One region of the Streptomyces sp. iso_384 genome, then DNA from elsewhere that is predicted to be linked to it. Evidence: riboswitches for the same ligand, from Rfam matches in the RefSeq annotation. Region 1 holds a riboswitch; each other region holds the start of a gene.

Region 1 (7,046 bases):
TTCGTCGCCAAGCCGAAGGTCTCCCAGGCCCTCCAGCTCACCTCGTACACCGAGGACATGCGCGCCCAGGGACTGGAGCCGACGTCCCAACTGCTGGACATCGGCTATGTCACGGCGGACGACACGCTCGCCGGCCTGCTGGACATCTCGACGGGCGGCCGGGTGCTGCGCATCGAGCGGCTCCGGCTCGCCAGCGGGGAGCCGATGGCGATCGAGACCACCCACCTTTCGGCCAAACGCTTCCCGGCGCTGCGCCGTTCGCTGGTGAAGTACACCTCGCTCTACACCGCGCTCGCCGAGGTGTACGACGTCCGCCTCGCCGAGGCGGAGGAGACCATCGAGACCTCGCTCGCCACCCCGCGCGAGGCCGGTCTGCTGGGCACCGACGTGGGCCTGCCGATGCTCATGCTGTCCCGTCATTCGGTGGACGGCCAGGGCGAACCGGTGGAGTGGGTGCGCTCGGTCTACCGGGGCGACCGCTACAAGTTCGTGGCCCGTCTCAAACGCCCGACGGACTGAGAACCACCAGCGCACGAACAGGCGGTGGCCCAGGGATCCCTTCCCCGGGCCACCGCCTGTTTTCGGTCATCCCGAGTGACGCGGGCATCGCGTGAACCGATCCTCCCTCCCGTCCGTGTCATGACTGCGGAACTTCGGTGGAGACATCGGCGAAACACGACCGGTATGCGGACAGGGGTTCCGGAGAGCGGCCGCACCACCTAGATTTCGCGCACGTTACGACAGTGATCGCGCGAGGGGACGGATCGATATGCCGGAAACGCCCACATCAGCACCACCGGTTCCACCCGCACCCGGACGGCGGGCTCCGACCCCGAAGTCCATAGTCGTCTGGAGCCTGGTGGCCCTGGCCGGCGCCATCGGCTGGGCCACCCTCGCGCTCTCGCGGGGTGAAGAGGTCTCCGCCGCCTGGATGCTGGCCGCGGCCCTCGGCTCGTACGCCATCGCGTACCGCTTCTACTCCCGGTTCATCGCCAACCGGGTCCTGAAGGTCGACAAGAACCGTGCGACCCCGGCCGAACGGCTGGACAACGGCGTCGACTTCCATCCCACCGACCGCCGGGTCCTGTTCGGCCACCACTTCGCCGCCATCGCGGGCGCGGGCCCGCTGGTCGGTCCGGTGCTCGCCGCACAGATGGGTTATCTGCCGGGCACGATCTGGCTCGTCGTGGGCGTCATCTTCGCCGGCGCCGTCCAGGACATGGTGACGCTCTTCTTCTCGACCCGCCGCAACGGCCGTTCGCTCGGCCAGATGGCGCGCGACGAGATAGGGCCGGTCGGCGGGATCGCCGCCCTGGTCGCGGTCTTCATCATCATGATCATCCTGCTCGCGGTCCTCGCGCTGGTCATCGTGAACGCGCTCGCCCACTCGCCGTGGGGCGTCTTCTCCATCGGCATGACGATCCCGATCGCCCTCTTCATGGGCGTCTATCTGCGCATCCTGCGGCCCGGCAAGGTCAGCGAGGTCTCCCTGATCGGCGTCGCGCTGCTGCTCCTCGCGATCGTCTCGGGCGGCTGGGTCGCGGAGTCGTCGTGGGCGGACTTCTTCACGCTGGAGCCGGGCACGCTGGTCATCTGGATGATCGTGTACGGGTTCCTCGCCTCCGTGCTCCCCGTGTGGCTGCTGCTGGCCCCGCGCGACTACCTCTCCACCTTCATGAAGGTCGGCACGATCGGGCTGCTGGCCCTGGGCGTGGTCGTCGCCCTGCCGACCCTGAAGATGCCCGCGGTCACCGACTTCGCCTCCAGCGGCTCGGGCCCGGTCTTCGCCGGCTCGATGTTCCCGTTCGTCTTCATCACCATCGCCTGCGGCGCGCTCTCCGGCTTCCACTCCCTGGTCTCCTCCGGCACCACGCCGAAGATGGTCCAGAAGGAGACGCAGATCAGGATGATCGGCTACGGCGCCATGCTGGTCGAGTCGTTCGTGGCGATCATGGCGATGATCGCCGCCTGCATCATCGACCCCGGGCTCTACTTCGCCATCAACGCGCCCGCCGGCGTGATCGGCGACAGCGTCCAGTCCGCCTCCCAGGCCGTGGCCAACTTCGGCTTCACCATCACCCCGGACGCCCTGGCCCAGGCCGCCAAGGACGTCGAGGAGGCGAGCCTGCTCTCCCGGACCGGTGGCGCGCCCACCTTCGCGCTCGGCATGTCGGAGATCTTCTCCGCGGTGGTCGGCGGGACCGCGATGAAGGCGTTCTGGTACCACTTCGCCATCATGTTCGAGGCGCTCTTCATCCTGACCACCGTGGACGCCGGCACCCGGGTCGGGCGCTTCATGCTCCAGGACATGCTGGGCAACGCCTACAAGCCGTTCCGCGAGGTCAGCTGGAAGCCGGGCGTCTGGTTCGCCAGCGCCGTCGTGGTCGGCGGCTGGGGCTACTTCCTCTGGGTCGGTGTGCACGACCCGCTGGGCGGCATCAACCAGCTCTTCCCGCTCTTCGGCATCGCCAACCAGCTGCTGGCCGCCGTCGCGCTGGCCGTCTGCACCACGCTGCTCGTCAAGTCCGGCCGGCTGAAGTGGGCCTGGGTCACCGCGGTCCCGCTCGCCTGGGACGTGGCGGTCACCCTCACCGCGAGCTGGCAGAAGATCTTCTCCGAGGACGTGAAGATCGGCTTCTTCGCCCAGCGTGACAAGTACCAGGCGGGCATCGACGCGGGCGAGGTGCTGGCCCCCGCGAAGAACATGGACGACATGCGGACCGTCGTCACCAACTCCACCGTCGACGGGGTGCTGAGCGCGCTCTTCGCGCTCCTCATCATCGTGGTGCTCGTGGACGCCGGGCGGGTCTGCTACAAGGCCATCCGCGACCCGGAGAGCGTCAAGCTCCACGAGACGCCGTACGTCGAGTCCAAGCTCGTCGCCCCGGCCTCGCTCATCGCGACCCCGGAGGAGAAGGCCGAACTGGCCGCCGCCGGCCTCGGCCCCGAGGGCGGCCTCCGCAAGGAGCCCGCGGGAACGGGGAGTCCGACATGACCGTCGCGGACGTCCGGCGGGTGGCGGGACGGATCCGCTGGTACGTCCGTGAGCTGACCGGCGAGTCCACGTACGACCGCTATGTGGCACACGCGAGAACGCACGATCCGGACGCCCCGGTGATGACCCGCCGCGCGTTCGAGCGCAGCCGCACGGACGCCCGCGAGGCCGATCCGCGCGAGGGCTTCCGCTGCTGCTGAGCACCACCGGCCGGTCAGCGGGCCCTGGATCCCGGGCCGTCGCCCCTCCCTCGATGGAGCGGGCGGCGGCCCGGAGGTCGTTCCGGTGTCCGTCCACCGTTCGATTACCCGGTGCGCGGACCCCTCACCGTACGAAAAGATGTGCCCATGACATCGCGCTCCCGGTCGCCCCGGCTCCGGCCCCTCCTCCTGACCCTGCCGCTGACGCTGGCACTGACCCTGACGGCGACGGGCTGCGGCACCGAGCCGGCGCCCGACACGATGGCGGCGGGCCGGAGTTCCTCGGACGGTCCGGCGCCGGACCGGGCGGATCTGGAGGCACGGGCGAGCGCCGCGCAGCTCGTCGCGGAGCAGGTGTGGGTGACCGAGGCCGCGGGCTACGCCCTGGTACGCCAGTCGGTCGGGGCGCTCGGTGACGACGGGTTCAGCAGCTCCTACAGCGCGCCGGACGGCGGAACGCTCCAGCTGTCGGTGGAGCGCCGCCCGCGCGCCGAGGCCGACTGTGCGGAGGGGGCCGCGGCCGCGAGCGGTCAGGAGCCCCTGGTGACGTGCGAGCGGGACGGCGAACAGTGGTACCGGGCCACGGAGTCGGGCCATGCGTACGCCTGGGAACAGGGCGGACTCGTGGTCACGGTGAGCGGGCCGCGCGACAAGGTGGACCGGGCGACGCTGCGTTCGGCGGCGCGGGCCGCCCACCGAGCCGACGACCGGGAACTGGACCGGGTGCTGCCGCCGGCCGGGGAGGCCGCCGGGCGGCAGCCGGTCGAGCGCGGCGATCTGCCGCCGGTGGGCGACGGCGCGCCGAACAACGATGTGGGAGCGAGTGGCTGATGGATCTGACGATCAGGGTGGCGGAACCCGCCGAGTACGCCGCGCTCGGCGGGATCATCGCCGAGGCGTATCTCGGTGATGATCTGCTGGACGGCCCGCAGGACCCGTATCTGCTCCAGCTGCGGGCGGTGGAACGACGGGCGGCCGAGGCGGAGGTGCTGGTCGCGCTCGACGCGGACGGGACGGTGCTCGGCGGCGTGACGTATGCCGCTCCCGGCACTCCGTGGCGCGACATCGCCGGTCCGGGCGAGGCCGAATTCCGGATGCTGGCCGTGGCCCGCGCGGGGCGCGGACGGGGCGTGGGAGAGGCTCTCGTGCGGGCGTGCATCGAGCGGGCCCGGTCGACGGAGGCTGTCCGGGCACTGGTGCTGTCGACGCAGCCGGCCATGCTCGCGGCCCACAGGATCTACCGTCGGCTCGGCTTTCTGCGGACCCCTGAACGGGACTGGGAGCCGGTGCCGGGCCTGCGGCTCATGACCTTCCGGCTGGGGCTGGAGGCGGCGTCCTGAGGGGCGTATTGAATCGACGCGACACAACATGTGGGGGCCGCAGCATCTGGCGGCCCCCACATGTATGCTCGACCTCGCTGTCGTCGCAGGGGAATCCGGTGCGAATCCGGAACTGTCCCGCAACGGTGTGATCAGTGTGTTTTTGCACACCTGAAGTCCGATGACCTGCCGACAGCGCGTCCGGATCGACCGAACCGGATGCCAGACGTCCGGGCCTCGCGGATAGGCCGGTGGACGCCGTCAGCTGTGCTGCCCTGCCCCGGGCTTCGCGCTGCCCGGCTTCCCCGCCTGCTGCCGGCCCCCTGCCGAGCGAGGGAAAGCCCAGTGACCATCGCGCCCGCCGATCCGGTTTCAGCCACCGAATCCGCCGAGTCCACCACGGCCGGGAACGCCCCGAACGACGGACCCGGGACCGCTTTGCTGCGGACCCTGACCGACCTCACCGTCGATCTGCCCGACACCGACCCCGGCCGGGTCGCCGCCGCCGCGCTGCGCGGGCGCAACGCCCGTTCCGACGAGGCCGAGTTGCGCTCGCTGGCCACCGAGGCCGCCGCGGGGCTGATCTCCGAGGACCCGGCGTACTCCCGGCTCGCCGCCCGGCTGCTGACCCGCACGATCGCGGACGAGGCCGCGGGGCAGGGCGCGACGTCCTTCTCCGCCTCGGTCGCCGTCGGGCACCGCGAGGGCCTGATCGCCGACCGCACCGCCGCGTTCGTGGCGCTGCACGCGGACGCGCTCGACAAGCTCGTCGAGCAGGCCCTGGCGGACGGCGCCGACGACCGCTTCGGCTACTTCGGTCTGCGGACGCTGCACAGCCGTTACCTCCTGCGCCACCCGCTCACCCGCGAGGTCATCGAGACCCCGCAGCACTTCATGCTGCGCGTGGCCGCGGGCCTCGCCGAGGACGAGTCGGTGCGGGCGCTGGACGAGGTCGCCGCGCTCTACGGGCTGATGAGCAAGCTGGACTACCTCCCCTCCTCCCCCACGCTCTTCAACTCCGGTACGCGACACCCGCAGATGTCCTCCTGCTATCTGCTGGACTCGCCGAAGGACGAGCTGGACTCGATCTACGACCGCTACCACCAGGTGGCGCGGCTCTCCAAGCACGCGGGCGGCATCGGTCTGTCGTACTCCCGCATCCGTGCCCGGGGTTCGCTGATCCGGGGCACCAACGGGCACTCCAACGGCATCGTGCCGTTCCTCAAGACGCTGGACGCCTCCGTCGCGGCGGTGAACCAGGGCGGCCGGCGCAAGGGCGCGGCGGCGGTCTACCTGGAGACCTGGCACGCGGACATCGAGGAGTTCCTGGAGCTCCGCGACAACACCGGTGAGGACCAGCGGCGTACGCACAACCTGAACCTGGCGCACTGGATCCCGGACGAGTTCATGCGCCGGGTCGACGCGGACACCGAGTGGTCGCTGTTCTCCCCGGCGGACGTGCCCGAGCTGGTCGACCTGTGGGGCGACGCGTTCGACGCGGCCTACCGCGGGGCCGAGGCCAAGGGTCTGGCCCGCAGGACGATTCCGGCGCGTGAGCTGTACGGCCGGATGATGCGGACCCTCGCGCAGACCGGTCAGGGCTGGATGACGTTCAAGGACGCCTCCAACCGGACCGCGAACCAGACCGCCGAGCCGGGCCGGGTCGTGCACTCCTCGAACCTGTGCACGGAGATCCTCGAGGTCACCGACGACGGCGAGACGGCCGTCTGCAACCTGGGCTCGGTCAACCTGGGCGCCTTCGTGGCGAACGGCTCGATCGACTGGGAACGCCTGGACGCCACCGTGCGGACGGCCGTGACCTTCCTGGACCGGGTCGTCGACATCAACTTCTACCCGACCGAGCAGGCCGGGCGCTCCAACTCCCGCTGGCGGCCGGTCGGCCTGGGTGCGATGGGCCTCCAGGACGTCTTCTTCCAGCTGCGCCTGCCGTTCGACTCGCCCGAGGCCCGCGCGCTCTCCACGAAGATCTCCGAGCGCATCATGCTGGCCGCGTACGAGGCGTCCTGCGACCTCGCCGAGCGCTCCGGCCCGCTGCCCGCGTGGTCGGAGACGCGTGCCGCGCGCGGGGTGCTGCACCCCGACCACTACGACACCGAGCTGAACTGGCCGGAGCGCTGGGACGCGCTGCGCGCCCGGGTCGCGAAGACCGGCATGCGCAACTCGCTGCTGCTCGCCATCGCGCCGACCGCGACGATCGCCTCGATCGCCGGGGTGTACGAGTGCATCGAGCCGCAGGTCTCCAACCTGTTCAAGCGCGAGACGCTCAGCGGTGAGTTCCTCCAGGTGAACGCCTACCTGGTGGACGAGCTGAAGAAGCTCGGCGTGTGGGACGCCCGCACCCGTGAGGCGCTGCGCGAGGCCAGCGGCTCCGTGCAGGGCTTCGCCTGGATCCCCGAGGACGTGCGGGCGCTGTACCGCACGGCGTGGGAGATCCCGCAGCGCGGTCTGATCGACATGGCGGCGGCCCGTACGCCGTTCCTCGACCAGAGCCAGTCGCTCAACCTGTTCCTG
Region 2 (7,046 bases), 1.3 Mb from region 1:
GCGGTGAACAGACGTCGGTAGGTGCGGTTGCGCAGTACGGACAGCATCGGTCCCGTCCCGGCCGGCGGCATGGTGCGACCGAACCATCGTAGACAACGCGTGCGTACCTATGCACATGTTTTCGTCGGTCCGCTGCTCTCGGCGGGAGGCCGGGGCTCAGTCGTGCGGGGGCAGCGCGCCGATCTGGTGGTCGGCGACGTTCAACGCCTCTTCCACCAGCCGGCGCAGATGCCCGTGGCGCAGGCTGTACACGACCCGGCGGCCGTCCTTGCGGGTGGTCACCAGGCCGGCCAGACGGAGCTTGGCCAGATGCTGGCTGACCGAGGGCCGCGCCGCGCCGCACGCCTCGGTGAGGGTGCCGACGTCGGCCTCCCCGCGCCCGAGCTGCTCCAGCAGCGCCAGCCGGGTGCCGTCCGCGAGCAGAGTGAGGACCGAGACGGCCGTCGCCAGCCGCTCGGCCCGCTCCTGCGCACTGCGTGCACCTGCTTGATGCGTGCTCGCGCTCATGCCGCACATCGTAGGCCGCCGATGGTCGAATATGTGCTCGCCCCTGGCATGATCGGCCGACATGAGCCACACACCGCGCCACGTCCTCGTCATCGGCATGGGCGCCGGAGATCCCGACCATCTGACCCTCGCCGCGGTGAAGGCCATGCGCCGGGCCGACGTCTTCTTCGTGCTCGGCAAGGGCAAGGAGAAGGAGTCCCTGACCCGGCTGCGGCGGGACATCCTGGACGAACACCTCACCGGCCCCTACCGCGTCGTGGAGGCCGAGGACCCGTGGCGGGACCGCACCCAGCAGGACGGCGGGCGCTACGCCTCGGCGGTGCACGACTGGCGGCAGCGCCGCGCCGACATCTGCGAACGCCTGATCGTCGATGAGCTCGCGCCGGGGCAGTGCGGAGCCTTCCTGGTGTGGGGCGACCCGTCGCTGTACGACAGCACCCTCGCGATCCTCGACGACATCCGGGGCCGTGGCACGGTGGAATTCGGCCATGAGGTGATCCCCGGCATCAGCAGCGTCTCCGCCCTCGCCGCCCGGCACCGCGTCACCCTGAACGGGGTCGGCCGCCCCATCCACATCACCCCCGGCCGGCGGCTGGCCCAGGGCTTTCCCAGGGACGACGTCGACATCGTCGTGATGCTCGACGGCCATGAGACCTTCACCCATCTGACGGGCAGGGGGCTGTGGATCCACTGGGGCGCGTACATCGGCACCCCGGACGAGATCCTCGTCTCCGGGCCGCTCGACGAGGTGGCCGAACGGATCAGCCGGCTGCGCGCGGAGGCCCGCGAGCGGCACGGCTGGATCATGGACACCTATCTGCTGCGCCCGGCACCGGACGCCACGGACGCCTGACGACACGGACGGGCGACGGGTCCACGTCGAGGCGCGGGCGGCAGCGGCCTCCGCACCTCGTCGTCGGACCGGCGGGGTGTCAGCGCCGGGTCTCGTGCGCCCGGATCACGCCGAGCCCGTGCCCCAGGCTCGGGCACTCGGCGGTCAGGTCGTCGCCCCGCACCAGATAGTTGTGCACCCGGCCGTCCGCCGGCCGCTCGATCGCGCGATACAGCGTGCCGTTCACCGTGATCGTCCAGTCGTCGCCGTCCTGGGCCCATCCGACGGTCTTCTTCATAGGGCGTTTTCCTTTCCTCTGGTCGAACGTCGCCGGGGGTCCGGCGGCCGTGTAGTGGGAAGAAGAACGGCTTGTGACGCTCCGTGGTTCCGCGTTCTCTACGCCATTCGGTTACATCTGGGTCACTGCCTCCGCGCAGTCGAGGTCCACGGCTGACCGGTGGTCAGGGAGCGCGTGACGAACGGCGGTACGGGCGCGGAAGGCCCGTGGCGCCCACGCCCATCGAGTAGACACTGTCCATCCCTGGCCCAGGTGCGGTGGACGAGTACGGCCTACCCCCTCGCGGTGGCGAGTCTTCTCGTCCTCGCCGGACGGCTGGGCGACCGGTACGGCCACACCCGCCTGCTCCTGAACGGATCGCTCGACTTCGGGGCCGCGTCCATGGTCATCGCCGTGGCGCCATCGGTCGGCTGGGCCATCGCGCTGCGCGCCGTACAAGGAGTGTTCGGAGCCCTGTCGCAGCCGACGACGCCGGCCCTGCTGCGCCAGGTCCACCCGCCGGACCGGCTCGGCCTGCCGGTCGCCCTGCCGACCAGCGCCATAGCGGTGGCGGCCGCCGCCGGTCTGCTGCCCGCCGCCGGGGCCGGACAGGCGGAGCGGCGGGAGGGGCGATGGGGGCGGCGCTCCTGGTGCCCGCCGCGACGGCCGCGCTTGCGCTGGTCCCCGCGCGCTGCTGCCGGGCACGCGCCGGCGCACCGGACCGCCCTCGGGCGACGCGGACCGTCCTCGGGCGACGCGGATCGCGGACGGCCGGAAACCGCCGTCCCGTGTCTCACATCACCGTCCGAAGTGTGAACTACGGTGTGCGCCCGGCGGTCGCCCCCTTAGGGTGACCGGTGCAGCTGGTTCGCCCTGTCCGCCAGACAGGGTGTCGTAAGAGGGAACCCGGTGGGAATCCGGGACTGCCCCGCAGCGGTGAGTGGGAACGACCGCCGTCATACGCACTGGGCCCGGCCGGGTCTGGGAAGCGACGGCCAGTAGGTGTCCGCCTCCGGCAGACGTGCCCGCGAGTCCGAAGACCTGCCCGCTGCCCGCACGCGACCGTTCGCGTGCGGAGATCTCGGTGACCTCGTGGGCGGGTCGGCGTAACCATCAGGTGGACGGACACGGTTCCAGGTGTCCCGGCGTCCGCCCGATGCGTCATCCCTTCGCGTCCGCGTCCCGTTCCGGGATCTGCACAGCAGACACGCTCGCGAAGGAGAGTCACGTGACAGCGAAGCCCGCAGCCGCGGCAGCACGGGCCACCGTGTACGGCTACCCCCGCCAGGGTCAGAACCGTGAACTGAAGAAGGCCATCGAGGGCTACTGGAAGGGCCGCGTCACCGCGGACACCCTCCGGCAGACCGCCGCCGAACTGCGCCGGGGTACCTGGGAGCAGCTCGCCGAGGCCGGCGTCCACGAGGTGCCGACCGGTGATTTCTCGTACTACGACCATGTCCTGGACACCAGCGTCATGGTCGGCGCTGTCCCCGAGCGGCACCGCGAAGCGGTCCGCGCCGACGCCCTCGACGGCTACTTCGCCATGGCCCGCGGCACGCAGGATGTCGCGCCGCTGGAGATGACGAAGTGGTTCGACACCAACTACCACTACCTGGTGCCCGAGTTGGGTCCGGACACGGTCTTCACCGCCGACTCCGCCAAGCAGGTCGCGGAGTTCAAGGAGGCCCTCGCGCTCGGCCACACCCCGCGCCCGGTGCTCGTCGGCCCCGTCACCTACCTCCTGCTCGCCAAGGCGGCCCCCGGTGCGGCCGCGGACTTCGAGCCGCTGACCCTGCTGGACCGGCTGCTCCCCGTGTACGCCGAGGTCCTCGCCGACCTCCGGGCGGCCGGCGCGGAATGGGTGCAGCTCGACGAGCCCGCCCTCGTCCAGGACCGCACCCCGGCCGAGCTGAACGCCGCGGCCCGCGCCTACCGCGAGCTCGGCGGACTCGCCGACCGGCCGAAGCTGCTGGTCGCCTCCTACTTCGGGCGGCTCGGCGAGGCGCTGCCGGTCCTGGCCAAGGCCCCCGTCGACGGTCTCGCGCTCGACCTCACCGAGTCCGGCGCCGGAAACCTCGACGACCTCGCGGCGGCCGGCGGACTGCCCGGCAAGCGCCTGGTCGCCGGTGTCGTCAACGGCCGCAACATCTGGATCAACGACTACGAGAAGTCGCTCGCCACCCTCGGCACGCTCCTCGGCCTGGCGGACCACGTCGACGTCTCCGCCTCCAGCTCCCTCCTCCACGTCCCGCTGGACGCCGCGGCGGAGAGCGACATCGACCCGCAGGTCGCCCGCTGGCTCGCTTTCGCCAAGCAGAAGACCCAGGAGATCGTCGTCCTGGCGCGCGGTCTGTCCGACGGCACCGAGGCCATCGCCGCCGACCTCGCCGCCAACCGGGCCGACCTGGCCTCCCGCGCCGATGCCGCCATCACCCGCGACCCGGCCGTCCGGGCCCGTACGGCGGCCATCACCGACGCCGACGGCCGCCGCTCGCAGCCGTATGCCGAACGCACCGTCGCCCAGCGCGCCCACCTCGGGCTGCCGCTGCTGCCGACCACCACCATCGGCTCCTTCCCGCAGACCACCGAACTGCGCACCGCGCGGGCCGACCTGCGGGCCGGCCGGATCGACGAGGCCGGCTACGAGGACCGGATCAAGGACGAGATCCGCGAGGTCCTCTCCTTCCAGGAGAAGGCCGGACTCGACGTCCTGGTGCACGGCGAGCCCGAACGCAACGACATGGTGCAGTACTTCGCCGAGCAGCTCACCGGCTACCTCGCCACCCAGCACGGCTGGGTGCAGTCCTACGGCACCCGCTACGTCCGCCCGCCGGTCCTCGCGGGCGACATCTCGCGCCCCGAGCCGATGACCGTGCGCTGGACCACGTACGCGCAGTCGCTGACCGAGCGCCCCGTCAAGGGCATGCTCACCGGCCCGGTCACCATGCTCGCCTGGTCCTTCGTCCGGGACGACCAGCCGCTCGTCGACACCGCCCGCCAGGTCGCCCTCGCCCTGCGCGACGAGGTCAACGACCTGGAGGCGAGCGGCACTTCGGTCATCCAGGTCGACGAGCCCGCACTGCGCGAGACGCTTCCGCTGCGGACCGCCGAGCACACCGCGTACCTGGAGTGGGCGACCGAGTCCTTCCGGCTCGCCACCGCCGGGGTGCGGCCGGACACCCAGATCCACACCCACATGTGCTACGCGGAGTTCGGCGACATCGTCCAGGCCATCGACGACCTCGACGCCGACGTCATCAGCCTGGAGGCGGCCCGCTCCCACATGCAGGTCGCCCGCGAACTGGCCGCCCACGGCTATCCCCGCGAGGCCGGACCCGGCGTCTACGACATCCACTCCCCGCGCATTCCCGGCGCCGAGGAGGCAGTGGCCCTGCTGCGCACAGGACTTGAGGCCATTCCGGCCGGGCGCCTGTGGGTGAACCCCGACTGCGGCCTGAAGACCCGAGGCTGGCCCGAGACCCGGGCCTCCCTGGAGAACCTGGTCGCCGCCGCGCGGCAGGTCCGCGCGGAGCTGCCCACCGAAGCGGCGTGATCGCGCCCGGTGCGGGAGCGGCCACCGCCGCTCCCGCACCGGGCCGTACCCGTCGGGGCCGGGTCATGTCCGAGCCCGCTGATAGCGTGCCGCTTCCGGATCGAAGATCACGAAAGGGCGGGGTACGTGCGGGAAGTGACGTGTCATGAGGTGGACGCCCGGCGGCTGGACGAAGCGTCGGAAGGCATCGTCGGGCGCACCGCGGGCCGGTGGCACGGAATGCGCCACGGCGACCCGGCCCCGCGGCGCATGGCCGAAGCGGCCGCCGAACTGCTCGACCACGTCGCCGCCCGCACCGGGCAGGGAGCCGCGCTCGACGATGTGGCACGCGCCGCGCTGCGCACGGCGGCCGAGTGCCGCCTGGGGGAGTTGAGCGTCAGCTGCTTCCCCGACGGCGACCAGGAGATCCCCTTCCCGCTGATCGGCGAGCAGCTCAGCACCGAGGACATGTCCTTCGGCGCCGCCATCGGCCACGCGGGAGCGCACGCCCCCTCCGCGCGGACCTGGCTCGACGCCTTCGCCGTCTGCCTGGTCAGCGGCCTCGTGCTGGACTGGCGGCGGGTGATCGGACTGCTCCTGCGGAACGACTACGCGCCCGCGATCCACGAGGGCGTTCCGTACTCCCCGCTCACCTCCGCATCGGACCCGGTGGACCTCGTGGCGATGGACGCACTCAGCCTCTACCTGCGCGAGGCGGAGGGCCATCTGCCCCGGCACTGGCCCACGGTGCCGCTGCGCCGGCCGGCAGCCGACGAGCGGGAACGGGCGGCCGCCGCACTGGACGCCGCGGGCACGCCGACCCCCGATCAGCGACTGCTGCGCGTCCTCCTCGACGACGAACAGCACGCGTTCGAAGCGGCGTTGGCGGACCGGCTCGACACCTATCGGGAGAACCAGGGGCCCGCTCCCGCGCCCCGCACCCTGCTGCCGCTCGACGCCCTCGCCCTGGCCGCGCTCGCGGTGCAGGTGCATGGGTGGGAGCTCGGCGTCCGCTCCAGCTATCTGCCGCCCGAACTGCAGGGAACCACCGACGCGTTGCGCCGGGCGGCATAGGCAGGGCCCGGCAACCCGGTCTCCTGGTAAGCGAAGTAGCCTCCATGGCCCGGCGGGCCACCGTCCCGCGCCCCTCGAAGTTAGGTTAGCCTAACCAGCGGATGTCCGGTGGTGGATCTTCTTCCCGCCCCCGGTACCGCCCTGCGTGCGGACATCGCTCCCGCCCGACCCGCCGCGCACTTTGACCGAAGGGCTTCGCCATGCCACCTGCTCAGCTCCCACCATCCGGTGAACCGCCCCTGGAGCGTGGGGTGTGAGCGCCGGTACGCCGTCGGCGCCCGGCGCACAGGGCGTACGGGCGGGCCTTCTCGCGGGCGGTGCGGACGGGCCCGGGCGGCTGCGGGACCTCACCACGATCGTCCTGGACGCACTGGAGTACGCACCCCGGGCCCGGGGCGGCCCGCTGCCCGCCGGAGGACCCGGGGCCGTGGCCCTGAGTACCCGCGCCCTCTGCTCCCCGGTGCTGCCGGAGGAGGGCGTCGGCGCCGAGGCAGCGCTCGCGGACGTGGTCCGCGCGGTCGCGGAAGGGGCCGCCGACCCGGCCGACCCCGCCTGCGCCGCCCATCTGCACTGCCCGCCGCTCGCGGTGGCGGTCGCGGCGGACCTGGCGGGGGCGGCCCTCAACCCCTCGATGGACTCCTGGGACCAGGCGCCCGCCGCCGGGGTGATCGAGGAGCTGACCACGGCCGCCATCGCCCAGCTCGTCCACCCGACGGCCCCCGCCCCCGACGCGCTCATCACCAGCGGCGGCACCGAGTCCAACCTCGTCGCCCTCCTCCTCGCCCGGGAACGGGCGACGCCCGGACCGCTGCGGGTGGTGACCG
Region 3 (7,046 bases), 3.8 Mb from region 1:
ACGACCGCGTGGACGCCGGGTCCGGCGAGGCCCCAGGTGCCGGGCCGGAGCGCCGAGAAGGAGCGGGTCAGGGTGACCTGCCCGGCCGCCGTGGCGTGCACGGTGAGCCTGCGGTCGGCGGGGAGGGGACGTCCGGGCGTCGCCTTGAGGGCGACGCCACTGGCGTACCGGCCGGCCGCGACCGCTGCCGCACCGACGCCGATGATCGAGGTGACGGCCGTTGCCGTCGCGGTTACCGGGCGCACCGCTTCAGTGTCGTGGCGCGGGTGACGAACTGCCAGCGGACAGGGGCCGTCCGGGCGGGGCGCGGGTCAGCCGGGCTGGCCGTATCCCTTGAGCGCCTCGGTCACCTCGGCCAGCTGGGCCGTGTCGAGCAGGGCCGGGGTGCGGCCGGGCACGGAGCTCGCGGTGAGCCAGAGGCGGCACAGCCACTCCAGTTGGGCGGTGCGTTCGTAGGCCTGGTCGAGGGTGTCGCCGTAGGTGACGGTGCCGTGGTTGGCGAGCAGACAGCCGGTGCGGTCCCGGAGGGCTTCGAGCATGGCGTCGGCCAGTTCGGGGGTGCCGTAGCGGGCGTAGGCGGCGGCGCGGACCGGGCCGCCGAGGATGGCGGCCGCGTAGTGGATCAGCGGCACCTCGGTGACGAGGGTGGAGACGGCGGTGGCGTGCACGGCGTGGGTGTGGACCACGGCGGCGGCGTCGGTGGAGCGGTAGACCGCCAGGTGGAGAGGGAGTTCGCTGGTCGGCCCGAGCTCCCCGAGGACCTGCCGGCCGTCCAGGTCGACGCCGACCGCGTCGTGGGGTCCGAGCCGGTCGTAGGGCACCCCGCTGGGCGTCACCAGGACCAGATCGCCGACCCGGGCGGACACATTGCCCGAGGTACCCACGACCAGGCCGTCCGCCGCGCTGCGGCGGGCCGTCGCGACGACGTCCCGCCAGGTCTCTGCCACGGATTCCGGGTGCTGCTCGCTCATGGGGCGATCGTAGGCGCGAAGGCGCGCAACCGGAACGTCACGCGGGCAGTGACGGGGATCTCTTCCGGGCGCCGAACAGCCGGTCAAAATGTTCGCCAACGGGCGGCAAAGGGCAGTCCACGCCGCACCCCACAGGCATCCCGCAACCTCTCCCGCACACAAGCGGAAGCGACCCACTCCGTTTGGGGTCACCGCAAAGCCCTGTCCAGTTCATCTTCCGTTCACTCAGGTTGCCTACGGTCCACGAGCCACTGACGTCGAACGATTGCCTGGGTAAATGGAACACATCACGCTGCTGCTTGCGATTGTGGTCGTAACAGCTCTCGTGTTCGATTTCACGAACGGTTTCCACGACACCGCCAACGCGATGGCCACCACCATCTCGACCGGCGCACTGAAGCCCAAGACAGCGGTGGCGATGTCCGCCGTTCTCAACCTGATCGGCGCGTTCCTGTCGGTGGAGGTCGCGAAGACGATCTCCGGCGGGATTGTCAACGAGGACGGCCTCAGAACCGAGGTCATCTTCGCGGCGCTCGTCGGCGCCATCCTGTGGAATCTCCTGACCTGGCTGGTCGGCCTGCCCTCCAGCTCCTCCCACGCCCTGTTCGGCGGTCTGATCGGCGCCGCGGTCATGTCGGCCGGCTGGTCCTCGATCAACGGCGGCACCGTGGTCACCAAGGTGCTGCTCCCGGCGATCGCCGCCCCGCTGGTGGCCGGCCTCGCCGCGATGCTGGCCACGCGGCTGACGTACCGGATCAACCGGAACGTCACCGACCCGAACCAGCTGAAGTCGACGGCCAAGGGCTACCGGGCCGGACAGATCGCCTCCGCCGGTCTCGTCTCGCTCGCCCACGGCACCAACGACGCCCAGAAGACGATGGGCATCATCACCCTGGCCCTGGTCACCGGCGGCGTCCTCGCCCCCGGCTCCAACCCGCCGATGTGGGTCATCGTCTCCGCCGGTGTGGCCATCGCGCTCGGCACCTACCTCGGCGGCTGGCGCATCATCCGCACCATGGGCAGCGGCCTGACGGATCTCAAGCCGCCGCAGGGCTTCGCCGCCCAGACCAGTGCGGCGACCGTCATCCTGGCCTCCTCGCACCTCGGCTTCTCGCTCTCCACCACCCAGTCCTGCTCGGGTGCCGTGATGGGCGCGGGCCTCGGCCGCAAGGGGGGCGTGGTCCGCTGGTCCACCGCCACCCGGATGTTCGTCGCCTGGGGTCTGACCCTGCCGGCCGCGGGTCTGGTCGGCGCGGGCGCCGAGTTCCTGACCAAGCAGGGCACCTGGGGCATCACCGTCACCGCGATCCTGCTCGTCGGCGGCTCCTTCGCGATCTGGCTGGCCTCGCGCCGCCAGCCGGTCGACCACACCAACGTCAACGACGCGGCCGTCGGCGAGGACGAGCCGCAGGGCGTCGTCACCACCGCCATCGCCGCGGTCCAGCCGCCGCCCGTCGGCGGCCCGGCCTCCGACCTCATGACCACCATCCCGGCTCCGGCCACGGCGCCCGACGACCCGGCCCGGCCGCCGGCCACGGTGTAAGGACAGATCCGCATGAAAATCGACTGGGCAGCTCTCGCCTCCGTCTTCGGTGTCAGCCTCGTGGTCACCGTCGCGCTGGTCGGCCTCTTCACCCTGGGCATCGTCGCCCTCTCCAAGCAGTCCGCCACGGCCGGAAGCAGCGTTTCCGGCGGATCGGTGGCGCTGGCGCGCACCGGCGCGTACGCCTGCTTCGGGCTGTGCGTGGCGGCGGTCTCGTACGGGATCTATCTGATCGTCGCCTGACCCCGTTCCACCGCACTTCCTCGGGCCGGACACACCTCGTGTGTCCGGCCCGATGTGCGTCCGTGTGTGCGTCCGCCCACAGGGGAGCCCCGCAGGTCAACAGCGAGTTGACGGCTGTTCTCGGGGCGTGGTGGACTGCCGGAGCCATTTACGGCGACAGCAGAGGAAGCCGGTGCGAATCCGGCGCGGTCCCGCCACTGTCACCGGGGAGCACTCCCCCACACCGGACGTCACGGCTCGCGGTACGCGGGCTGGAAGGCCGGGGGAACTGCGGATCCGGAAGCCAGGAGACTCTCGTCGCCGGTCACGTCGAACCAGGGCGCGGACCCTGAGTGAGGACCTACGCCATGCCCGGCCGCCGTGTGCCGCATCCTGTGCCCCCCAGTGACGGCCCCGGTGCCGGAACGCCTCTGCTCACGGCGGCCTGAGCCGTGCGTGCCGACCGCGTCTTCGCGTACGGCGCCACGGCCGGACTGATCGCCGACGCCCTGCTCGGCGACCCCCGGCGCGGCCACCCCGTCGCCGGATTCGGCCGCGCCGCCGCGCGGGTGGAGTCCCTGCTGTGGCGTGACGACCGGGGCCGGGGCGCGCTGCACACCCTGGTGTGCGCCGGAGGCGCCGTGGGGGTAGCCGCGCTGGCCGCACGCGCCGTGCGGGACCGGCCCGCGCTCGCCGTCGCGCTGACCGCCGCCACCGCCTGGTCCGTCGTCGGCGGTACGTCGCTGGGCCGGGAGGCCCGCGCCGTCGGCGGCGCGCTGGCCGCCGGGGACCTGGAGGTGGCCCGGGAGCGGCTGCCGCATCTGTGCGGGCGCGATCCGCACTCCCTGGACGGTCCGGGCATCGCCCGCGCGGTCGTCGAGTCGGTCGCCGAGAACACCTCGGACGCGGTCGTCGGCGCGCTGGTGTGGGGGGCGATCGGCGGGGTGCCCGGGCTCGTCGGGTTCCGGGCCGTGAACACGCTGGACGCGATGGTCGGCCACAAGTCGCCCCGCCACCGCCGCTACGGCTGGGCCTCGGCCCGCCTGGACGACCTCGCGGGGTGGCCGGGCGCCCGTCTGACGGCCGCGCTGGCCGTCGCGGCGGGCGGACGGCCCTCGGAGGCCGTACGCGCCTGGAAGGCGGACGCGGGCCGGCACCCGAGCCCGAACGCCGGTCCGGTCGAGGCCGCGTTCGCGGGGGCGCTCGGCGTACGGCTGGGCGGGACGCTGGCGTACGCGGGGCGCGTCGAGCACCGGCCGGTGCTCAACGGGGCGGCCGGGCGGGAGGTGCGGGGCGCGGACATCGAACGCGCGGTGCGGCTCTCGCGCCGGGTGGGCGCGCTGGCCCTCGGGGTGTGCGTGGCGGGCCGGCTGGTCGCGGGGCGCGTGGCCGCCGGCCGTGCGGTCGCCGGACGGTCGTCGACAGGACAGAAGCGGGGACGGGCATGAGCGGCGGACTGCTGGTCGCGGGAACCACATCGGACGCGGGCAAGAGCGTCGTCACGGCGGGCATCTGCCGGTGGCTGGTGCGCCGGGGCGTGAAGGTCGCGCCGTTCAAGGCGCAGAACATGTCCCTGAACTCCTTCGTGACCCGCCAGGGCGCGGAGATCGGGCGGGCCCAGGCGATGCAGGCGCAGGCCGCCCGGGTGGAGCCGACGGCCCTGATGAACCCCGTGCTGCTGAAGCCCGGCAGCGATCGGTCCAGCCAGGTGGTCCTGATGGGGAAGCCGGTCGGCGAGATGAGCGCCCGGGGGTACCACGGAGGCCGTCAGGAGGCGCTGCTCGGCACGGTCACGGACTGTCTGGAGCAGCTGCGGGCGAGCCATGACGCGGTGATCTGCGAAGGGGCCGGGTCGCCTGCCGAGATCAATCTGCGGCGGACCGACATCGTGAACATGGGCATCGCGCGGGCCGCGCGGTTCCCTGTGCTGGTGGTCGGGGACATCGACCGGGGCGGGGTCTTCGCCTCGTTCTTCGGCACGACGGCGCTGCTGAGCGCCGAGGACCAGGCGCTGGTCGCGGGCTACCTCGTGAACAAGTTCCGGGGCGACGTCTCACTGCTGGAGCCGGGGCTGGACATGCTCCACGGTCTGACCGGGCGGCGGACGTACGGAGTGCTGCCGTACGCCCACGGGCTCGGCATCGACGAGGAGGACGGCCTGCGGGTGTCCCTGCGCGGCGCGGTCCGCGAGTCGGTGGTGGCGCCGCCCCATGGGGAGGACGTGCTGCGGGTGGCGGTCTGCGCGGTGCCGTTGATGTCCAACTTCACGGACGTGGACGCGCTGGCCGCCGAACCGGGCGTCGTCGTCCGCTTCGTGGACCGGGCCGATGAGCTGGCCGACGCGGACCTGGTGATCGTGCCCGGGACGCGCGGCACGGTGAAGGCGCTGGCCTGGCTGCGCGAGCGGGGGCTCGCGGACGCGTTGGTACGGCGGGCGGCGGAGGGCCGGCCGGTGCTCGGCGTCTGCGGCGGGTTCCAGGTGCTCGGTGAGCGGATCGAGGACGAGGTGGAGTCGCGGGCGGGGGTCGTGGACGGGCTGGGGCTGCTGCCGGTGCGGATCCGCTTCGACCGGGCCAAGACGCTGGCGCGGCCGGTCGGTTCGGCGCTGGGCGAGCCGGTGGAGGGGTACGAGATCCACCACGGGGTGGCCGATGTACGGGGCGGGGAACCGTTCCTGGACGGGTGCCGGGTGGGGGCGGTGTGGGGGACGCACTGGCACGGGTCGCTGGAGAGCGATGCGTTCCGGCGGCGGTTCCTGGTGGAGGTGGCCCGGGCCGCAGGGCGGCGGTTCGTTCCCGCGCCGGACACGAGTTTCGGGGTGCTGCGGGAGGAGCAGCTGGATCGGCTGGGGGATCTGGTGGAGGAGCACGCGGATACGGATGCGTTGTGGCGGTTGATCGAAGGCGGGGCGCCGCCGGGGTTGCCCTTTGTGCCGCCGGGGGCGCCGTCGTCGGGTGCGGGGGCTCCGCAGAGCCGGGGCGCTGCCCCGGACCCCGCTCCTCGATCGCCGGAGGGGCTGGAAACGGCTCACCCGGAGGCGCTGGGAGAAGCCCGCGGGAACAAGGGGCTTGATGGTGCCCGGTCCGCGGAGTCAACGCCCCGCGGGCTCGGGGAAGCAGCTGTTGTTCATGTCGACCAGGAGGCCTTGTGAGTACGCCGTATCCCTTCACCGCGATCGTCGGGCAGGACGACCTGCGGCTCGGGCTGTTGCTGAACGCGGTCAGTCCGGCTGTCGGCGGGGTGCTCGTGCGGGGGGAGAAGGGGACCGCCAAGTCCACCGCCGTGCGTGCGCTGGCCGCCCTCATGCCCGAGGTCGCCATCGTGCCCGGGTGCCGGTTCTCCTGTGATCCGGCCTCGCCCGATCCGGCGTGTCCCGACGGTCCGCACGCGGAGGCGGCCGGTGTGTCGCGGGCCGCGCGGACCGTGGAACTGCCCGTCGGCGCGTCCGAGGACCGGCTCGTGGGGGCGCTGGACATCGAGCGGGCGCTCTCGGAGGGCGTGAAGGCGTTCGAGCCGGGGCTGCTGGCCGACGCGCATCGCGGGATCCTGTACGTCGACGAGGTCAACCTGCTCCACGACCACCTGGTGGACCTGCTGCTGGACGCGGCGGCCATGGGTGCCTCGTACGTGGAGCGCGAGGGCGTCTCCGTACGACATGCGGCGCGGTTCCTGCTGGTCGGGACGATGAACCCGGAAGAGGGCGAGCTGCGGCCACAGTTGCTGGACCGGTTCGGGCTGACCGTCGAGGTGGCCGCTTCCCGGGACACCGACGAGCGGGTCGAGGTCGTGCGGCGCCGGCTCGCGTACGACGACGATCCCGAGGGCTTCGCGGCGCGCTGGGCCGAGGAGGAGAGCGCCCTGCGGCAGCGGATCGCCGATGCGCGCGCCCTGCTGCCCCGCGTCGTGCTCGGCGACGGCGTGTTGCGGCAGATCGCCGCCACCTGCGCCGCGTTCGAGGTGGACGGCATGCGGGCCGACATCGTGATGGCCCGTACCGCCACCGCGCTCGCCGCCTGGGCGGGGCGCGAGGAGGTCACCGCCGACGACGTGCGCCAGGCCGCGCTCCTCGCACTCCCCCACCGGCGTCGCCGCAACCCCTTCGACGCGCCGGGCCTGGACGAGGACAAGCTCGACCAGACCCTGGACGAGGCCGGCCCGCAGGACGACAACAACGACGATGACCAGCCCGACCCCGATCCCGACGGTGGCGGGAACGATGACGGCGGTGGCGGCGGGGGTGTGCCGCCGCAGGCCGACGGCGACCGTACGCCGCCGCAGGGCCAGGGCGGCGAGGACGGCGACACGCCGTC
Region 4 (7,046 bases), 2.7 Mb from region 1:
TGACCGCGCCCAAGGGCGTCGTCGGGCACACCCTGGCGGCGGCGGGCGCGATCGAGGCGGTGGCGACCGTCCTGACGCTGGAACGTTCCGCAATTCCGCCGATCGCCAACCTGGACGCGCTCCCCGACGCCTTCCCGCTCGACTGCGTGACCAAGGAGCCCCGTCACCAGCGGGTCGAGCGGGCGCTGAGCCACTCCTTCGGCTTCGGCGGCCACAACGTCGCCCTCGCCTTCCAACGCGCTTGATAAACGAGGGCATTTCGGGACGGCGGGGGGTGTCCTCGCCGTTCCTTGATCGTTACTGTGTTGTGACCGTCATGATGAACGACGCGGCCCCGCCGTCCACGAACGAACTGCTCACCGCAGTGCTCTTCGGACCGAACTTCCGTCAGGAACACGGTTTCTGGCGGCGGCTGCTCACAACAGAACCGTTTCGCCGCCCCGGTGGCGGCACCCCCGACGAACGACTCGCCCTCTCCTACCACCGGATGCGCATCCTCAACAACGCGCTCGACAGCGGCGCGAGACTGGCGGCCGACCCCCGGGCGCTGGCCGCCCTGCACGAATGGCTCGGCCCGGTCGACCCGGCGCTGACCACCGTGGCGGGCATCCACTACAACCTCTTCCTCGGCAGCCTCCTCGACCACGACGCGGACACCCTGCGCGACTTGTCGGACTTCCTCGCCCTGCGGCGCGTCGGCACCTTCCTCTGTACGGAGGTGGCGCACGGCAACGACGCGGCGGCCGTCGAGACGACCGCGACGTACGACCCCGCACGCGACGGCTTCGTCCTGCACACCCCGCATGCCGGGGCGCAGAAGTTCATGCCCAACACCAGTCCCGCCGGAGGCCCCAAGTCCGGTGTGGTGGCCGCCCGGTTGCTCGCCGAGGGCGCCGACCGCGGGGTCTTCCTCTTCCTCACCCCGCTCACCGACGCCCATCGCGCCCTGCCCGGCGTGCGGGTGCGGCGGCTGCCCGCCCGGATGGGCTCCCCGGTCGACCACTGTCTGACCTCCTTCGACCACTGCTTCGTCCCGCGCGGCGCGATGCTCGCCGGACAGCAGGGGCGGATCGGCGACGACGGACGTTTCCACAGCGAAATCCCCAACCGCAGAAGGCGGTTCCTCACCTCCATCGGCCGGGTCACCCCCGGCAAGCTCTCCATGAGCGCCTGCGCGGTCGGCTCGGCCCGGGTCACCCTGGCCATCGCCGTTCGCTACGCCGGTCACCGGATGATCTCCGGATCGCGCGCCGCGCAACAGGTGCCGGTGTACGCGCACCGCACCCATCACGGGCCGCTGGCCGGGGCGATGGCCACCGTCTACGCGATGAGTCTGCTGCACCGCAGGGCCCTGGACCGCTGGGAGTCGGCCCCGGAGGCCGACCGGGACGAGGCGGAGCGCCTGGTGGCCGTCGCCAAGGGGTGGATCACCTGGCAGGCGCGCGGCGTCATCGTCGAATGCCGTGAACGGTGCGGCGCCCAGGGGCTCCTGGAGAACAACGGCATGACCGAACTGTTCACCGGCATCGAGGGCGCGATCACCGCCGAGGGCGACAACCTCGCCGTGCACGCCAAGGCCGCCGCCGAGATGCTGTTCAGTGCCACCGCCGGGGAGGCGGACGCCGACGGCGGCCCCGGCGAGTTCGACGACCCGGCCCTCCTCGGCCGGCTCGTCGCGGCCCTGGAGAACCTCTGGTTCGCCCGTGCCCGGGAGCGGATGAGCGCCGCCCCGCCCGGCGACCCGCTCGGCCGCTGGAACGCCGCCTCCCCGGCCGCGCTGCGCGGCGTCGAGGCGTACGCCTACCGGCAGGCGGACGAAGCGTACGCCGAGGCCGTCGCCGCGCTGCCCGAGGGTGAGGCGCGCGAGCGGCTGACCGAGCTGCGCAGGCTCTTCGCACTCCAGTGGATCGCCCGCAACAGCGGCGACCTGCTCGCCTCCGGACGGCTGACCGCCGATCAGGTCACCTTTCTGCCCGACCTGGTGGAGCGGGCGATCGCCGCCGTGGCCGCGCACACCCCCGCCCTGGTCGGGTCCTTCGCCCTTCCCGAGCGCCTGATGTCGGACTGGCCGATCGCCGGACCCGGTTACGCGGACGTCTACGACGACCCCGAGGGGCCCTGGCACCGGGGCCGCAGGGCGGGAATCCGGGGCCGCGCGGCGGAATTCAAGCGGCCCAACTGCGGCAGCAGGAGGCGCCCACTGCGCGAGAAGGTGGCCGCGCTCGGCACCCGCGGGGTCCTACTGGCGTACTGGGGAACCACCTCGATGCTCTCCCGATGGTTCGAGAAGCCGCAGGTGAGCGTAGACGAATCGGTTCGCCCCAAGGCGTAACCGGAAGATAGTCATCCAGTTACTTCGGACGGTGGGTCGCTGCGTTCAGCTATCCGCCGTACGGGAAAACCCGAGCCGGCCAGATGCCGATGGAACGCCGATGAGAGGAATCGCCATGAAGACCATCCACCCCAAGATCACCGAGGTACTCACCGGGACGTTCAAGGTGCCCGCCGCCGAGATCCTGCCGGAGTCCACGATGGACAGCCTGGAGATGGACTCGCTCGCGGTCGCCGAGTTCGCCGTCATCATCAAGGAGACGCTGGGCGTCGACGCGGACTCGGAGAAGCTGTACAAGGACGCCACGCTGGCCGACATCTCCGCGTACATCGACGCGGCCGTCGGCAGCGCGGCGGCCGATGCCACGGTGCCGGTGAGCAACACCCGATGAAGCGACCCGCCATCGCCGTCACGGGGCTGGGCATGATCACCCCGGTCGGCCACACCACCGACACCACCTGGGACGGAGTCTGCGCCGGGGAGTCGCCCGCCCGCACCGTCCCCGAACTGCACGGCTGCGCCGTCGACTTCGCCTGCACGGTCTCCGGCATCGACCTCGACGACGCGGTCGGCGGCCGGACCGCGTTCCGGATGGGCCGGTACGTCAAGTTCGCCGTCCTGGCCGCCAGGGAGGCGGTCGCCGACGCCGGGCTCGACCCCGAGCGGTGGGACGGCGCCCGGGTCGCCGTCGTGGTCGGCACCAGCAGCGGAGGATCCGCCGGACTCACCGAACAGGCCGTCGCCCTGGAGCGACGCGGCCCCGAGGCCACCTCGCCCTCGGGCATCCTGCTGACCATCCCGAACATGCCCGCGGCCGAGATCGCCATCCGGATGAAGGCCACCGGACCCAGCCTCGCCCCGTGCACGGCCTGCTCGTCCGGGGTGACCGCCCTGTCCGTGGCCCGGGACATGCTGACGCTGGGCCACTGCGACATCGCCATCGCCGGGGCCACCGAGTCCATCGTGTTCCCGGTCGCGATGACCGGCTTCGCCCGCTCCGGCGCGGCGGCACCGCGGGACGGCGACCCCGCCCGCCTCTGCCGGCCCTTCGCCGCGGACCGGGCCGGGATCGTCATGGGCGAGGGCGCGGCCGTCATGGTCCTGGAGCGGGCCGAGGACGCCCGGGCCAGAGGCGCCTCCCCCCGGGCCCTGATCGCGGGTACCGGCGCCACCACCGACGCCCACCACCCCACCAGCCCCCACCCCTCCGGGGACGTGGCGCGGGCGGCCGTCGACGGCGCGCTGCGCGACGCGGGCTGGCGGCCAGAGGACGTCGACCACGTCAACGCGCACGGGACGTCGACCCCCCTCAACGACGCCACCGAAGCCGCCCTCATCGGCCGGGCCTATCCGCACCGGCCGCCCGTCACCGCCCCCAAGGGCGTACTGGGCCACTGCATGGGCGCGGCCGGCGCCATCGAGGCGGGCCTGACGATCCTCACGCTCCAGCACGGGATGATCCCGCCGATCGCGAACCTGGACGCCCCCGCGCCCGGGTTCGACATCGACTGCGTCACCAAGGCCCCGCGCGAGGTGCCGGTACGGCGGGCCGTCAGCCACTCCTTCGGCTTCGGCGGCCAGAACGCGGTGATCGCCCTCCAGGCTCCGTAACGACGCAGTCCGCCCGGGCCGGTGCGGCAGGCCGATCCCGCGCCGCACCGGCCCGCGCCCAGCGGCCCGCCGCACCGCGCCTGGTCCGCGGAGCCGCGTGATAGCTTGCCGGGGCCAGTCGAACCCCAGCGACGGGGTCAGGGAATCCGGTGCGAGACCGGAACTGACGCGCAGCGGTGAGGGGGACGGGCGGGGCCACGGCCACTGGAGCACCCACCTGCTCCGGGAAGGCGTCCCGCCCGGACGAACCCGAGTCCGAAGACCTGCTGGCACCCGCGCCCGCACCGGGGCACGGGAACCGTACGACGGGCTCCGCGGCTGGGCCCAGAGACACAGAGGTCCTTCGTGCTGTCCACGGCCACCCTCGCCCCGATACGTACCGCCGCCCTGCTCGCGGCGGGGCTCCTCCTGCTGACCGCCTGCGGCGGGGGTGAGAGCACCGGGGCCGCCGACGGGAAGAAGACCGAGGGCTTCCCGCTCACCCTCGAGAACTGCGGGCGCACCGTCACCGTGGAGGCCCCGCCCCGGCGGGCCGTCTCCGTCGACCAGGGGTCGACCGAGATCCTGCTCTCGCTCGGGCTCGCGGACCGGCTCGCCGGGACCGCCACCTGGAGCGACCCGGTCATGAAGGGCCTGGAGAAGGCCAACGCCGGGGTCGAGCGGATATCGGAGAACCGGCCCTCCTCGGAGAAGGTCCTCGACAAGGAGCCCGACTTCCTCAGCGCCTCCTTCGCCTCGACCCTCGCCAAGGGCGGCGTCGCCCCCCGCGAACAGTTCGAGAAGCTCGGCGTTCCCACGTACATCTCGCCCGCCGACTGCACCGGCAAGGACAACAGCGGCGGCGGCGACGGAGCCCGTACCGCACCGCTGACGATGGACAGCGTCTACACGGAAGTCCGCGAACTGGCCCAGGTGTTCGGCGTCCCCGAGCGCGGTGACGCCCTGGTGAAGAAGCTCCGGGCCCGCGTGGACCGGGCCACCGAGGGCGTCGACGCCTCCGACGCCTCCCTTCTCTACTGGTTCTCCGACTCCAAGGCCCCCTACCTCGCGGGCTGTTGCGGCGCCCCCGGCGTCATCACCAAGGAGCTCGACGCGAAGAACGTCTTCGACGACACCCACGACGAATGGCCCCAGATCAGCTGGGAGACCGTCGCCGACCGCAACCCCGACGTCCTGGTCATCGGCGACCTGAGCCGTACGACGCAGACCGCCGAGAGCGCCGACAAGAAGATCGAGTTCCTGGAGTCCAACCCGGTCACCAAGACGATGGACGCCGTCAAGAACCGGCGTTACGTGCTGCTCAGCGGCCAGGCCATGAACCCCACCATCCGGACCGTCGAGGGCCTGGAGCGCGTCGCGGCCGGACTGCGCGACTTCGGGCTCGCGGGGTGAGGGCGAGCACGGACAGCCGTACGGTCGGGAAGCCGGCCGACGCACCGCCTGCCGCCGTCCGCCCCGACGGCCCCGCCCGGGTCGGTGCGCCGTTCACCGTTCTGCTCTGGAGCGGCGGCCTGCTCCTCCTCCTGGCCTCCGTCGCGGTCGCCGTCACCATCGGGCCCGCCCGGATCTCCGTGCCCGACGTCTGGTCCGCCGTCGCCGCGCACCTCGGGTTCGGCGCCAGTGACCTCAGCCCGATCCGGGACGGCATCATCTGGAACCTCCGCATGCCCCGCACCCTTCTCGCCGCCGTGTGCGGCGCGGGGCTCGCGGTGTGCGGCACGGTGATGCAGTCCCTGCTGCGCAACCCGCTCGCCGACCCCTTCGTCCTCGGCGTCTCCTCCGGAGCCTCGACCGGGGCGGTCGTGGTGGTCGTCCTCGGGGTCGGCGGGGGAGCGGTGTCGCTGTCGGCCGGGGCGTTCGTCGGGGCCATCTGCTCGTTCGCCCTGGTGCTGCTGCTCAGCCACACCCTCGGCGGCTCCACCGACCGGGTCGTCCTCTCCGGCGTCGCCGCGATGCAGCTCTTCTCCGCCCTCACCTCCTTCGTCGTGATGACCTCCGCCGACGCCGAGCAGACCCGCGGGGTGCTGTTCTGGCTCCTCGGCTCGCTCAGCGGCGTCGGCTGGAGCGAGGTCGTCCTCTGCTCCGCCGTGCTCGCCGTCTGCCTGGTGGTCTGCCTGGCCCACGCCCGTACGCTCGACGCCTTCGCCTTCGGGCAGGACGCCGCCGCCGCGCTCGGCGTGAACGTCGCCCGCACCCGGATCGTGCTGCTCTGCACCACGGCCCTGCTGACCGCCGCCCTGGTCAGCGCGGCCGGGGCGATCGGCTTCGTCGGCCTGGTCCTGCCGCACGCGGCCCGCGCCGTCACCGGATCCGGGCACCGGCGGCTTCTGCCGGTCACCGCACTCGCCGGGGCGATCTTCCTGGTGTGGGCCGACACCCTCGCCCGGACCGTCCTGGACCCGCAGGAGGTACCGGTCGGCGTCGTCACCGCGCTGATCGGCGTCCCCGCCTTCGTCCTCGTCCTGTACCGCACCCGGAGCACGTCATGAGCCGCACCACGCACGGTTCCGTCGGCCTGCGCGCCGAGCGGGTCGGCCGGGAGGCGGGCGGCCGGCTCATCCTCGACGGCGTGGACATCGCCCCGCCGCCCGGCTCCACCGTCGGACTCATCGGCCCCAACGGCTCCGGAAAGTCCACCCTGCTGCGGATCCTCGCGGGCCTCCTCGCTCCGGCCACCGGTGTCGTCACCCTGGACGGGAACCCCCTCGCCGGCCTCGGCCGCCGCACCGTCGCCCGCCGGATCGCCGTCGTCGACCAGCACGCGGTCACCCAGGTCGACCTCAGCGTCCTGGACGTCGTACGCCTCGGACGTATCCCGCACCGCCGCGCCTGGTCCGCCCCCGACCGCACCGACGAGGACGCCGTCGCCGAGGCGCTGCGGCGCACCGGGCTCACGGACCGGTCCGGCCAGTCCTGGCACACCCTGTCCGGAGGCGAACGGCAACGCGTCCAGATCGCCCGCGCCCTGGCCCAGCAGCCCCGCGAACTCCTCCTGGACGAACCGACGAACCACCTCGACATCCAGCACCAGCTGGACCTGCTCGCCCTGGTCGCCGAACTCCCCGTCACCAGCGTCGTCGCGCTGCACGACCTCAACCTCGCC

What was found. Region 1 has a riboswitch for cobalamin ahead of AC0VY3_RS28330 (ribonucleoside-diphosphate reductase subunit alpha). Riboswitches for the same ligand answer to the same signal wherever they lie in the genome.
Region 2: it holds a riboswitch for cobalamin, as region 1 does, so the genes downstream of both, metE (5-methyltetrahydropteroyltriglutamate--homocysteine S-methyltransferase) here and AC0VY3_RS28330 (ribonucleoside-diphosphate reductase subunit alpha) in region 1, are expected to answer to the same signal.
Region 3: it holds a riboswitch for cobalamin, as region 1 does, so the genes downstream of both, AC0VY3_RS11080 (cobalamin biosynthesis protein) here and AC0VY3_RS28330 (ribonucleoside-diphosphate reductase subunit alpha) in region 1, are expected to answer to the same signal.
Region 4: it holds a riboswitch for cobalamin, as region 1 does, so the genes downstream of both, AC0VY3_RS16265 (ABC transporter substrate-binding protein) here and AC0VY3_RS28330 (ribonucleoside-diphosphate reductase subunit alpha) in region 1, are expected to answer to the same signal.

The regions. Positions count from the first base shown of each region.
Region 1 covers NZ_JBWBTT010000001.1:6,335,194-6,342,239, forward strand. The annotation lists gene AC0VY3_RS28305 (GntR family transcriptional regulator) at 1-519, shown strand, start outside; gene AC0VY3_RS28310 (carbon starvation CstA family protein) at 770-2,995, shown strand; gene AC0VY3_RS28315 (YbdD/YjiX family protein) at 2,992-3,195, shown strand; gene AC0VY3_RS28320 (hypothetical protein) at 3,343-4,026, shown strand; gene AC0VY3_RS28325 (GNAT family N-acetyltransferase) at 4,026-4,535, shown strand; cobalamin riboswitch at 4,569-4,722, shown strand; gene AC0VY3_RS28330 (ribonucleoside-diphosphate reductase subunit alpha) at 4,860-7,046, shown strand, end outside.
Region 2 covers NZ_JBWBTT010000001.1:5,036,036-5,043,081, reverse strand. The annotation lists gene AC0VY3_RS22625 (MFS transporter) at 1-47, opposite strand, end outside; gene AC0VY3_RS22620 (ArsR/SmtB family transcription factor) at 157-507, opposite strand; gene cobF (precorrin-6A synthase (deacetylating)) at 569-1,360, shown strand; gene AC0VY3_RS22610 (hypothetical protein) at 1,440-1,637, opposite strand; partial or broken gene AC0VY3_RS22605 (MFS transporter) at 1,797-2,207, shown strand; cobalamin riboswitch at 2,464-2,679, shown strand; gene metE (5-methyltetrahydropteroyltriglutamate--homocysteine S-methyltransferase) at 2,845-5,169, shown strand; gene AC0VY3_RS22595 (Imm49 family immunity protein) at 5,296-6,222, shown strand; gene AC0VY3_RS22590 (pyridoxal phosphate-dependent decarboxylase family protein) at 6,476-7,046, shown strand, end outside.
Region 3 covers NZ_JBWBTT010000001.1:2,525,104-2,532,149, reverse strand. The annotation lists gene AC0VY3_RS11100 (alpha/beta hydrolase) at 1-245, opposite strand, end outside; gene AC0VY3_RS11095 (class II aldolase/adducin family protein) at 312-971, opposite strand; gene AC0VY3_RS11090 (inorganic phosphate transporter) at 1,249-2,514, shown strand; gene AC0VY3_RS11085 (hypothetical protein) at 2,527-2,757, shown strand; cobalamin riboswitch at 2,920-3,051, shown strand; gene AC0VY3_RS11080 (cobalamin biosynthesis protein) at 3,189-4,184, shown strand; gene AC0VY3_RS11075 (cobyric acid synthase) at 4,181-5,887, shown strand; gene AC0VY3_RS11070 (putative cobaltochelatase) at 5,884-7,046, shown strand, end outside.
Region 4 covers NZ_JBWBTT010000001.1:3,641,318-3,648,363, forward strand. The annotation lists gene AC0VY3_RS16245 (beta-ketoacyl-[acyl-carrier-protein] synthase family protein) at 1-245, shown strand, start outside; gene AC0VY3_RS16250 (acyl-CoA dehydrogenase family protein) at 320-2,332, shown strand; gene AC0VY3_RS16255 (acyl carrier protein) at 2,448-2,723, shown strand; gene AC0VY3_RS16260 (beta-ketoacyl-[acyl-carrier-protein] synthase family protein) at 2,720-3,943, shown strand; cobalamin riboswitch at 4,042-4,228, shown strand; gene AC0VY3_RS16265 (ABC transporter substrate-binding protein) at 4,289-5,335, shown strand; gene AC0VY3_RS16270 (FecCD family ABC transporter permease) at 5,332-6,432, shown strand; gene AC0VY3_RS16275 (ABC transporter ATP-binding protein) at 6,429-7,046, shown strand, end outside.